2 regions of the Mesorhizobium sp. M0306 genome follow, and region 1 is predicted to be linked to the other one. Evidence: riboswitches for the same ligand, from Rfam matches in the RefSeq annotation. Region 1 holds a riboswitch; the other holds the start of a gene.

Region 1 (5,508 bases):
AGGTCGCTGTTGACGGCCGTCGCCAGCCAATCGCCCTCATAGTCGAGCGCGGCAAGCAGCTCCGCCAGCGTGGTGGCGGCAACCTCATGCGCTTCGCCATTGACCGTTAGTTTCATGGGCAAGCTCCTTGGTTCTGTCTTGACTGAAAATCAGGTCGGCAGCCTGGCGCGCCATAGCGGGGGCGAGGAGAAAGCCGTGACGATAGAGTCCGTTGATCGCTATGATCTCGCCGTTCGTTTCCACGCGCGGCAGGTTGTCGGGAAAGGCTGGACGGACGCCAACACCGGTTTCAACGATCTCGGCCTCGCCAAAGGCCGGATGGAGGGCATAGGCGGCACCCAGCAGCTCCATCATCGATCGCGCCGTGACCGGTCCGACAGACTGGCTTTCAATCATCGTCGCGCCGATCATGAAACGGTGGTCGGTGCGTGGCACCGCATAAAGCGGAAAGCGCGGATGAAGCAGCCTGACTGGGCGCGACAGCGAGACATCAGGCGTATTCAGGATTAGCATCTCGCCGCGAACGCCGCGCAGTCGGTCATCGCCCGCCGCCATTCCCGTGCATTCGATCTGGCGATCGAAACCGGAAACAGCCGAAGCGTCGGCGCCGAAGTGGAACTCGACGCCCATCGCCGCCAGCCTATCATGAAGTGCCGCCATCGCCTGACGCGGGTCGAGATGGGCTTCGTCGGGGAAGAGCAGTCCGCGGCGGAAGCGGCCGGCGAGGTCGGGCTCGAGCAACACGATTTCATCTTCATCGACACGCCGATGACCCGAGGTGCGGCTGGCGAACCGGTCGAGCTCGCCCGCATCGCGCGGCGCGGCCACGACCAGGGTTCCGGCCCGTGTCACGTGACCCGGCAGTACCGCATCCCACCAGTCGGCGGCATCGCGTCCGAGATCCAGCACTGGCTGCTCCGCGCTTTCACGCTCGCACCATGGCGCCAGCATACCGCCGGCGAACCATGACGCATTGCCGCCAAGGCTGTGCCTTGTCTCGGCAACGGTCACAGCCGCGCCGCGCGTGGCGAGTTCGAAGGCGACGGTGAGGCCGCCGACGCCAGCCCCTTTGACCAGCAGTCTCATGATCGCTCATGTGCCTCCGGCACAAGCGGTGCGCCGGTCTCGTCCGAGGGCACGTAGAGGTCGCCGCCCTCGCGGTATTTCGCCGCCATCGCGGCCATTCCCTCTTTTTGGGCCTCCGTGCGGATATCGTGAGAGATACGCATGGAACAGAATTTCGGACCGCACATCGAGCAGAAATGTGCCAGCTTGTGCGCCTCCTTGGGCAAGGTCTGGTCGTGGAAGGACCGCGCGGTTTCGGGATCGAGCGACAGGTTGAACTGGTCCTCCCAGCGGAACTCGAAGCGCGCCCGGGAAAGGGCATCATCCCTAACCTTTGCAGCCGGATGACCCTTCGCCAGATCGGCGGCATGGGCGGCGATCTTGTAGGTGATTACGCCGGTCTTGACGTCGTCGCGATCGGGAAGGCCAAGATGCTCCTTGGGCGTGACGTAGCAGAGCATGGCTGTGCCGAACCAGCCGATCATGGCGGCGCCGATACCTGAGGTGATGTGGTCGTAGCCTGGCGCGATGTCGGTCGTCAGCGGGCCAAGCGTATAGAACGGCGCCTCACCGCAGACGGCGAGCTGCTTGTCCATGTTCTGTTTGATCTTGTGCATCGGCACGTGGCCCGGCCCCTCGATCATCACCTGGCAGTCCTTTGCCCAGGCGATCTTCGTCAATTCACCGAGCGTTTCCAGCTCGGCGAATTGCGCCGCATCATTGGCGTCGGCGATCGAGCCCGGACGAAGCCCGTCGCCGAGCGAGAAGGAGACGTCATAGCCGCGGCAGATGTCGCAGATTTCCGCGAAATGCTCGTAGAGGAAGCTTTCCCGGTGATGGTGCAGGCACCATTTGGCCATGATTGAGCCGCCGCGCGAGACAATGCCCGTGACCCGGTCGACGGTCAGCGGGATGTAATGCAGCCGCACACCGGCATGGATGGTGAAGTAGTCGACGCCTTGTTCGGCCTGCTCGATCAGCGTGTCTCGATAGACCTCCCAGCTCAGATCCTCGGCGATGCCGCCCACCTTCTCCAGCGCCTGGTAGAGCGGCACCGTGCCGATCGGCACCGGCGCATTGCGCACGATCCATTCGCGGATGTTGTGGATGTTGCGGCCAGTCGACAGGTCCATCACCGTGTCGGCGCCCCAGCGGATCGCCCACACCATCTTTTCCACTTCCTCGGCCATCGAGGAGGTGACCGCCGAATTACCGATATTGGCGTTGATCTTGACCAGGAAATTGCGGCCGATGATCATCGGCTCGCTCTCGGGATGATTGATGTTGGCGGGAATGATCGCGCGTCCGCGCGCCACCTCGTCGCGCACGAACTCCGGCGTTACGAAATCGGGGATGGCCGCGCCGAAGGCTTCGCCGTCGCGCTGCAGCTTGCCGCGCAACATCTGACGGCCGAAGTTCTCGCGGATGGCGACGAACTCCATCTCGGGGGTGATGATGCCGGCGCGCGCATAGCCAAGCTGGGTCACCGCCTTGCCTGCCTTGGCCCTGAGTGGCCGGTTGCGAATGGGAAATTCCGGCGTCAGGCGCTCACCGGTCACAAATCCGTTGTCCTCCGGCCGCACGCGGCGGCCGTCATAGGCCTCGACATCGCCGCGCGCCGTGATCCATTCGTGGCGAAGCCGGGCAAGACCGTTTTCAATGCTGGTTTCGACAGCCGGGTCGGTATAGGGGCCGGACGGATCGTAGACGGTGACGGGCGGCTCGCCGGCCGTTGGATGGACGGAGATTTCGCGCATCGGCACCCTGATCTGCGGATGGAGGACGCCGGGCTTGTGGATTTTCCGCGAGGCTGGCAGCGGTCCCGTCGAGACGGCGGGAGTGAGGGCATTCATCTTGAGGCTCCTTTGCTCATGCATTGGAGACCCAGTTCTGTGCCGGAAGGATGAAAAGACGCTTCTGTCGACCTGCCGAAACAGGACCTGGGGCGTAAACTCCCGCAAAGCGCTTGCACCGTCCCTACGCCAGTATGAACTGGATCAGGTTCAACGGGTCACTGCGCCGCGAAAGCAAGCAGTATCTCAGCCCCTTGCCGGGACTCCCCTGGTGAATGCGTCAGGTTGAACGGGCCGGCGCCGGTTTGTCAAGCGCGTTCTGGCCGCGGCCGATCGGCGGCCGGTCAGACCGTGCGGAAAAAATCGTGCATGTCTCGGCGACAAGTCAAGCGTGGGAGATGAAGGCAGGGACAAGGGAATCGCAAACGGTCGGACTAAAAATCGATCCTGATGATCACGCCTTCAATGGGCACCAAAGGTTTGCGCGTAGATCGCCTCGATTCTTCCTGCCTCGTCACTGGTCAGCGCGGCGAATTCCTTTTCGCGCGCGCGGTTCGACAGATGTCCATCATTCTGGTGAAGAAAACGGAAGAGCAGATCGGTCAACCGCTCGGGCATCTCGATAAAGGCGTCCACCTGCTGCCGGAATTGATCGTAGCGCTGCAGAAATGCGGTTTCCTCGGGAAGGTCCCGTTCGATCGTCCGCCGAACGCAGGCATAGAGGAATTCGGCGTGCGGGGTTGCATCGAAGAACCGGTAGAAATCACCGGTGTCATTCAGCACCCGGACGTTGAATTGCGGCGTCGGTTCCCATTCCACCAACGGCAGAAGGCGCTGCGAATAGCTCTCGAGCACGCCCCTGTACTCGTTGATCTGGTCCAGGATCGCGGCCGAGACGGGAAAGACCACTCCCGGCGGATTGAAGCCGCGCATGGCAAGGACGTGGTGGATTAGGTAGCGGTGAATGCGGCCGTTTCCGTCCTCGAACGGGTGGATGTAGACAAAGCCGAAGGCGAGGATTGCGGCGGCTATGACTGCATCAAGGTTCTGCGCGGGGCCCTGATCGAAGGCCGCCATTCCATCGATTAGCCGCGGCAGGTCCTCGGGCCGAGCGCTGATGTGATCGGGCAGGGGCGTGCCGTTGTCTCGGTCATGCTCACCGACGAAACCCCCTTCTTTTCGGAAGCCAAGTCTTACTAAACGGGCGTCGCCAAGTACAATTCTTTGCAGACGCAGCAGCTCATCGCGATCGATCGGCCAGCGGCCGGCTTCGCCGATGGCGCGGCCCCAGCGCTGGATGCGATCTTGCGGCGGGCGCTCGCCCTCGATCGCATAGCTTGATCGCGAGTCTTTGAGCAAAAGAAAGGCGGCGGTCCGAGCAAGGAGGTCGCGCGGCACGTCCGCTACGATTGCCTCCGCGCGCCGCGGTAGTTCAAGGGCGATGAATTTTTCGAGAGTCTTGGTTCGGAACACCAGCGGGCAGAACTCAGGCGTGCCGGGGAGATTGTCCCTTATGCGGTAGCGCGAAGCGGTCTTCTCGGATCCGGGCCACTGCAGCTCGGGATCGACAACCGAAACGTATCGTCCGGCCTCCGCGTCCGCCAGATCGAGACGCGTGCCCGTCAGCCATTCATATAGAAACCAGATGCGGCGGGCATAGCTGCCTGTGGGGCTTTCACGGACGAGCGCCTCGATCGGTGCGGGACCGGTCACCTGGAACAGCCGTTTGAGGACGGCAAGGTCGAGCCCCTCGTACTTGAGCGCGAAGGTCAGGTGGCCTTCGAGTGTTGGATGTGGGGCATGGCGGGGCGTCATGATCCGCCAACCATCCCGTTCGGTAATGCGATGATGCTCGCCAGTGGCCGACAGCGTCCGGGGCAAGGGGACGGCGAGCTCGTAGGCTCCGATCAGGGCGCTGTACCCGGCCGGGGTCACCATCTCCGGAAGGCGGATTTCCTGAAAAACGAGAACAGGACCTGAAAATTGGTGCTTCTGCGCCACAGGCATGAAAAGGGGATCCTTTCCTCGAATTTTGGTGCAGCTCAGCCAAATACTATGAAAAACGATTCTATCTGATGAAAATTGATGCTACAAGCCGACTTTTGCGAAAACCGATCCTGAAGGGCGGCGGTGATCCTTCTGCATGGCTCGGCCGAAGATTGATGGGGCGTAAGCGTCATTTTGACCGCGCTGGGCTTCCTCCACAAACCCCGCCTCGTAAAGCAGTTCGTAGCGCTGCAGCACCAAGTCCTCATCCAAGCGTGGTTCTCAAGGCCGAAAGCGATCACCGCGCGCCGCCAGCGATCGTGGCTCACTGCGCGATCATCGGCTGCCTCGGCCCACGCCTTCAGGCGTGGGACAAACGCCTCAGGCAATGTCGACGGAGCGCCAGCGCGATGATGTTCCCATGGGAAATAAGCGTACCAGTTGCGCCAGGCGGCCTTATCGGCAGGTTCAGCCTGCTCCTCGCGGGTCAGGGCGAGATAGCTAATCGAAATCACCCCGCTGCGCGCCCCCGTCTCCTGACCGGTCGCGGTCGGCGAAGGTGTAGAGCTGCTCGATGTAGCCCAGCGGATGGCGCGTCTGCTGCTCGACCCAGTCTCTCAGGCCGGATTGCAGGATCGATGTCCAAGCTCGAACGGGCCGGAAG
Region 2 (5,508 bases), on a different contig from region 1:
CGGTCCTGCTTGCAGCCATCGCCTCGCTGGTCTCTGCCTTCGGCCGCGCCTTGCGGTCATCCAGCCTGGTGCCGCCGCGCTGCGCCAGCATGTCGGAATAGCCGCCGGCATATTCGATCCAGCGGCCGTCGCCATCCGGCGCGATGATGCTGGTCACGGTGCGGTCGAGGAAATCGCGATCGTGGCTGACCAGGATCACCGTGCCGGCAAAGCCGGCGACCAGTTCCTGCAGCAGTTCCAGCGTCTCCATGTCGAGGTCGTTGGTCGGCTCGTCGAGCACAAGCAGGTTTGCCGGCCGCGCCAAGACGCGTGCGAGAATCAGCCGTGCCCGCTCGCCGCCCGAAAGCTCGCGCACCGGCGTGCGTGCCTGTTCCGGCTTGAACAGGAAGTCCTTCATGTAAGAGACGACGTGGCGCTGCTCGCCATTGATGACGAGGTTCTCGCCGCGCCCGTCGGTGAGATACTGCGCCAGTGTCTCCTGCGGATCGACGGCCTCGCGCTTCTGGTCGAGCGTGGCGATCTCCAGATTGGTGCCGAGCCGAACCGTGCCCGCGTCCGGCTTCAATTCGCCGGTCAGCATCTTCAACAGCGTCGTCTTGCCGGCGCCGTTTGGCCCGACCAGGCCGACGCGATCGCCGCGCTGGATGCGTGTCGAAAATCCCTTGACCACCGTCAGATCGCCAAAGCTCTTCTCAATGTTCTTGGCTTCGATCACCAGCTTGCCGGATTCGGCGGCGTCGCTGGCTGTCATTGTCGCCGCACCCTCGGCGCCGCGATGGCCGCGAAAGCGCTGTCGCATGGTCTGCAACTCACCGAGCCGGCGCATGTTGCGCTTGCGCCTTGCCGTCACGCCATAGCGCAGCCAGTGCTCCTCGCGCACGATCTGGCGGCCGAGCTTGTGCTGCTCGCGCTCTTCCTCCTCCAGCACCGTGTCGCGCCATTCCTCGAAATAAGCAAAGCCCTTGTCGAGGCGGCGGGTCTGGCCGCGGTCGAGCCAGATTGTGGCGCGCGACACGCGTTCGAGAAAACGGCGGTCATGCGAGATGACGACCAGCGCCGAGGAGGTGCGGGCAAGCTCCTCCTCCAGCCATTCGATGACCGAAAGGTCGAGATGATTGGTCGGCTCATCGAGGAGGAGAATGTCGGGCTCCGGCGCCATGACGCGGGCGAGGGCCGCGCGCCGCGCCTCGCCGCCGGAGAGGTCGTTCGGCCGTTCCTCGCCGGACAGGCCGAGATGCTCCATCAGATAGGTGGCGCGGTAGGGATCGTCGGCGGGTCCGAGCCCCGCCTCGACATAGGCGCGAATGGTCGCAAAACCGTCCATGTCGGGCATTTGCGGCAAATAGCGCACAGTCGCCGAGGGCTGGCGGAAGACTTCGCCGTCCTGCGGTTCGATCAGCCCGGCAGCGATCTTGAGGAGCGTCGACTTGCCCGAGCCGTTGCGGCCAACCAGGGCGATCTTGTCGCCAGCCGAAGCCGTCAGGGCGGCACCGTCGAGCAGCGGCGTGCCGCCAAAGGTCAGCTTTATCTCGTCGAGATTGAGAAGCGGCGGCGCCATATCAGCTTTCAGGTAGGGGAAAAGGATGCGCGAGCAGCAGCGCGCGGCCGCTGGCCAGCGCGATTTCCAGCCGGCCCTTGACCTCATTGGAAATGGTCAGCGACGACCCGAAGGCAACCTCGACATGGGCGAGCGGCCATTTGGCGCCGGTGACTGTCAGGCCGGCAAGATCCGAAAAGCCGAGCACCGAAAACAGTGTGCCGTCGGCATAGTCGAAGCCAACCTTTCCGGGCAGCAAGGGAATGCCTTCCTGTGCGCCGCTGGTCAAAAGCACTTCCGTTCCGCCTTCCGCCAGCCGGACGCTCAGCGCCAGATGCAGGAAGATGTGGTCGGTGCGTTTGCCGCCGAAGGCGCCTGCGAGCACAAGGCTGGTAGCACCGCGTTCGAGCGCGGCGGCGATAGCGAGTTCACCGTCGGTCTTGTCCTTTTCGGCGGGAAACACCTGCCGTGGCACGGCGGCCAGATCCTCCGGCAAATCGGCAGGCACGGAATCGAAATCGCCGACCCAGAGTTCCGGCCTCAGGCCCAGCATGCGGGCATGGCCGATGCCGGCATCGGCGGCGATAACGCGGGAGCCTTCGACCTGGCGGTCGAGCAGCGGCGTGCGGATGAGATCGCCGCCAAGCAGGATGGTGAATGTGCTCATATCTCGTGGCCCTTACCAGCCCTGCCCCGGAAACGGAAGATGAAACGGCAGACGAAACGGAAGGCTGGGCTTTGGATGCTCGGCAAACTTCCGCTTGCGCAGCACTTCGGCCGGGCCTATGTGTCGCAACGCTCTAACGGGGTGCCGGACGCGATCTTCGCGGACCGGCTGAGAGGCAAGACTGCCAACCCGCTGAACCTGATCCGGTTTGTACCGGCGGAGGGATTAGACGTTTCGGACAGCCCGACGCCTCAATTCCTTTCAACGCGAACGAAGGAGGCGCCGATGCGCAGTTTTTTCCACTCTCTTGTCTCGATTATCCTGCTTGCAGCATCCGCGCTGGCCCTGCCAGGGCAGGCATCGGCACAGGATAAGCTGACCGTCTATACCTATGAAAGCTTTACCGCCGAGTGGGGTCCGGGACCGGCGGTGAAGAAGGCCTTCGAGGCCGAATGCAACTGCGTCGTCGAATTCGTCTCGGCCGCCGACGGCGTCGCGCTGCTCAACCGTGTGAAGCTGGAAGGCGCCGCGACCAAGGCCGATATCGTGCTTGGCCTCGATACCAATTTGACTGCGGACGCCAAGGCAACCGGCCTGTTTTCGCCGCACGGCGCTGTGTCGGGCGTCAGCGTCCCGGGAGCCTGGAGCGACGATATTTTCGTGCCGTTCGACTATGGCTATTTCGCCGTCGTCTACGATACCGAAAAACTGAAGAGCCCGCCGAAGAGCCTCAGGGAATTGGTCGAGGGCGATGCCGGAGAGAAGATCGTCATCCAGGATCCGCGCACCTCGACGCCGGGCCTTGGCCTGCTGTTGTGGGTCAAGTCGGTCTATGGCGACAAGGCGCCCGAAGCCTGGGCCAAGCTCAAGGCGAAGGTGCTGACGGTGACGCCGGGCTGGAGCGAGGCCTATGGCCTGTTCACCAAGGGTGAGGCGCCGATGGTGCTGTCCTACACCACGTCGCCAGCCTACCACATGGTCGCCGAAAACACCGAGCGCTACCAGGCGGCGTCCTTCGAGGAGGGCGAATATCTGCAGATCGAGGTTGCGGGGATCACCACCAAGGGCGCGAAGAACCCGCTGGCGGAAAACTTCATTGCCTTCATGACCGGGCCAAAATTCCAGGACGTCATTCCCGAAACCAACTGGATGTTCCCGGCCGGCAAAACCGACAAGCCGCTCAACCCGGCGTTCGACAAGCTGGTCAAGCCGACCAAGACCTTGCTGTTCAGCCCGGAAGAGGTCGCGGCAAATCGTAAGGCTTGGGTCGATGAGTGGCTTGCGGCGATGAGCAAGTAGGATTCCATATGGTGTTCGTTCCCGCCCACCCCCCTCTGGCCTGCCGGCCATCTCCCCCGCAAGGGGGGAGATTGAGCTCTCAGCCGCTTTCGCCAATCTCCACTGCGGCAGGAATGAGCGGGGCAACGAAGCTGCCGATCTCCCCCCTTGCGGGGGAGATGGCCGGTAGGCCAGAGGGGGGTGGGCGGGAACACGACCTCAGCCAAGTTCCTCCTCTCAGCACCCATCGTTAAGCTGGGTAGCGCGAAATGCAGGCTCGCCGTCCTGACTCCCGCGTCACTGCCGGCATCGTCGCGCTCGCCGCCATCGCGCTGCTGATCGGCGGGGCATTCGCCGGGCTCGTCGTCGAAGCCACACGCGACCTGTCCGGCGCCGCCTCCGCTTTCGATTCCTATCTCTTGCGCGTCGCCCGTTTCACGCTCTGGCAGGCGGTCCTTTCGACGCTGCTCTCCGTCGCGCCGGCGCTGTTCGTCGCGCGTGCCCTGTCGCGGCATCCACAGTTTTTCGGGCGAGGCTTCATCCTGCAGCTTTTCGCCGTGCCGCTGGCGCTGCCGGCCATTGTTGCCGCACTCGGTGTCCTGGCGCTCTATGGCCGCGCCGGCTATTTTGCCGGCACGCTCGGCGCGCTAGGCGGCCAGAGCTGGCCCGGCATCTACGGCCTGTCGGGCATTCTCGTGGCCCATGTTTTTTTCAATCTGCCGCTGGCAACGCGGCTGTTCCTTGAAGCGTTGCAGACCGTGCCGGCCAACCAATGGCGGCTGGCGAGCCAGCTTGGCATGGGCGCTGCGCCGGCCTTTCGGCTGATCGAATGGCCGCCGCTGCGTGCGGCCTTGCCGGGCGTTGCCGGGCTCGTTTTCATGCTGTGCATCACCTCCTTCACCATCGTGCTTACACTCGGCGGCGGACCCAGCGCGACGACGCTGGAGGTTGCCATCTACCAGGCGCTGCGTTTCGACTTCGACCCGGCGCGGGCGGTGACGCTCACCCTGCTGCAGATTGCCCTGACCTTCGTCGTCGTGCTGGCCTTGACGCGGCTCGGCGCCAATATGGTCGGGGACGCCAATCTACCGGTGGCGCCGCGCCGGTATTTTTCAGCCGGTGCGGCCGAGACCGGGCTGAACGCGCTGGTGATCGGGCTGGCATTGCTGTTTGTCGCCGGGCCGATGGCGGCGACGCTGGCAGCCGGGCTTGGCGCCGATCTCGGCCGCCTGGCCGGCGACAGCGCGGTGCGGCAAGCGACGGCGACCAGTGGCGTGCTCTCCCTTCTATCGGCGCTGCTCTCTGTTGCGTTGTCGCTGTCGCTGGTCATGGCGCGCCGGGCGCTGGCGCTCACCCGGCGAACAGGCCGGCGGACACTGCTCGAACATCTGGCCGACACCGGTGCGGGGTTCGTCCTGGTGGTGCCGCCCATCGTCATCGGCGCCGGCTGGTTCCTGCTCCTGCGCACCGTCAGCGATGTCTTTGCGATCGCCCCCGTCATGGTCGTTGCGGTCAATGCGGTGATGGCGATGCCATTCGCCATCCGCGCCATCCGCCCTGCCTATGACGCGGCGAGCGAACGCCACGAACGGCTCTGCGCACAGCTTGGCATCTCGGGCTGGAACCGGTTGCGGCTGGTCGAGTGGCCGTCGCTGCGGCGGCCGCTCGCCACCGGCTTCGCTTTCGCCATGGCGCTGTCGCTCGGCGATCTTGGCGTCATTGCGCTGTTCGGCAGCGATTCCGTGCAGACCTTGCCCTACCTGCTGCTGGCGCGCATGGGCAGTTACCGCACCGAGGATGCGGCCGGGCTGGCGCTGCTGCTCGGCCTTGTCTGCCTGGCGCTGGTGCTGACCGCGGACTTGCTGGGAAGGAGGGAGAAATCATGATGCCGATCAGCCCGGAACGGTCCATTTCGGTGGAAAAAGGCGCGGCGGTGCGGCTCGACAATGTCTCGTTCAGCTATGGTGAAACGCCGCTTACATTCGATGTCGATTTCCCGGCGTCGGAGATCACCGCCATCATGGGG

Evidence for each region. A riboswitch is a leader RNA that binds a small molecule or an ion and turns the genes downstream of it on or off. The one in region 1 is predicted to bind thiamine pyrophosphate.
Region 2: another riboswitch for thiamine pyrophosphate. It lies ahead of thiB (thiamine ABC transporter substrate binding subunit); the one in region 1 lies ahead of thiC (phosphomethylpyrimidine synthase ThiC).

Annotation. Positions count from the first base shown of each region.
Region 1 covers NZ_JAMYRY010000005.1:185,439-190,946, forward strand. Annotated here, with positions in the region: gene thiS (sulfur carrier protein ThiS) at 1-116, opposite strand, end outside; gene thiO (glycine oxidase ThiO) at 85-1,086, opposite strand; gene thiC (phosphomethylpyrimidine synthase ThiC) at 1,083-2,918, opposite strand; TPP riboswitch at 3,022-3,138, opposite strand; gene NKI95_RS11060 (Fic family protein) at 3,321-4,865, opposite strand; gene NKI95_RS34435 (hypothetical protein) at 4,947-5,117, opposite strand; gene NKI95_RS11070 (hypothetical protein) at 5,483-5,508, shown strand, end outside.
Region 2 covers NZ_JAMYRY010000001.1:825,060-830,567, reverse strand. Annotated here, with positions in the region: gene NKI95_RS04300 (ABC-F family ATP-binding cassette domain-containing protein) at 1-1,558, opposite strand, end outside; gene NKI95_RS04295 (thiamine diphosphokinase) at 1,560-2,204, opposite strand; TPP riboswitch at 2,332-2,446, shown strand; gene thiB (thiamine ABC transporter substrate binding subunit) at 2,490-3,503, shown strand; gene thiP (thiamine/thiamine pyrophosphate ABC transporter permease) at 3,752-5,368, shown strand; gene thiQ (thiamine ABC transporter ATP-binding protein) at 5,365-5,508, shown strand, end outside.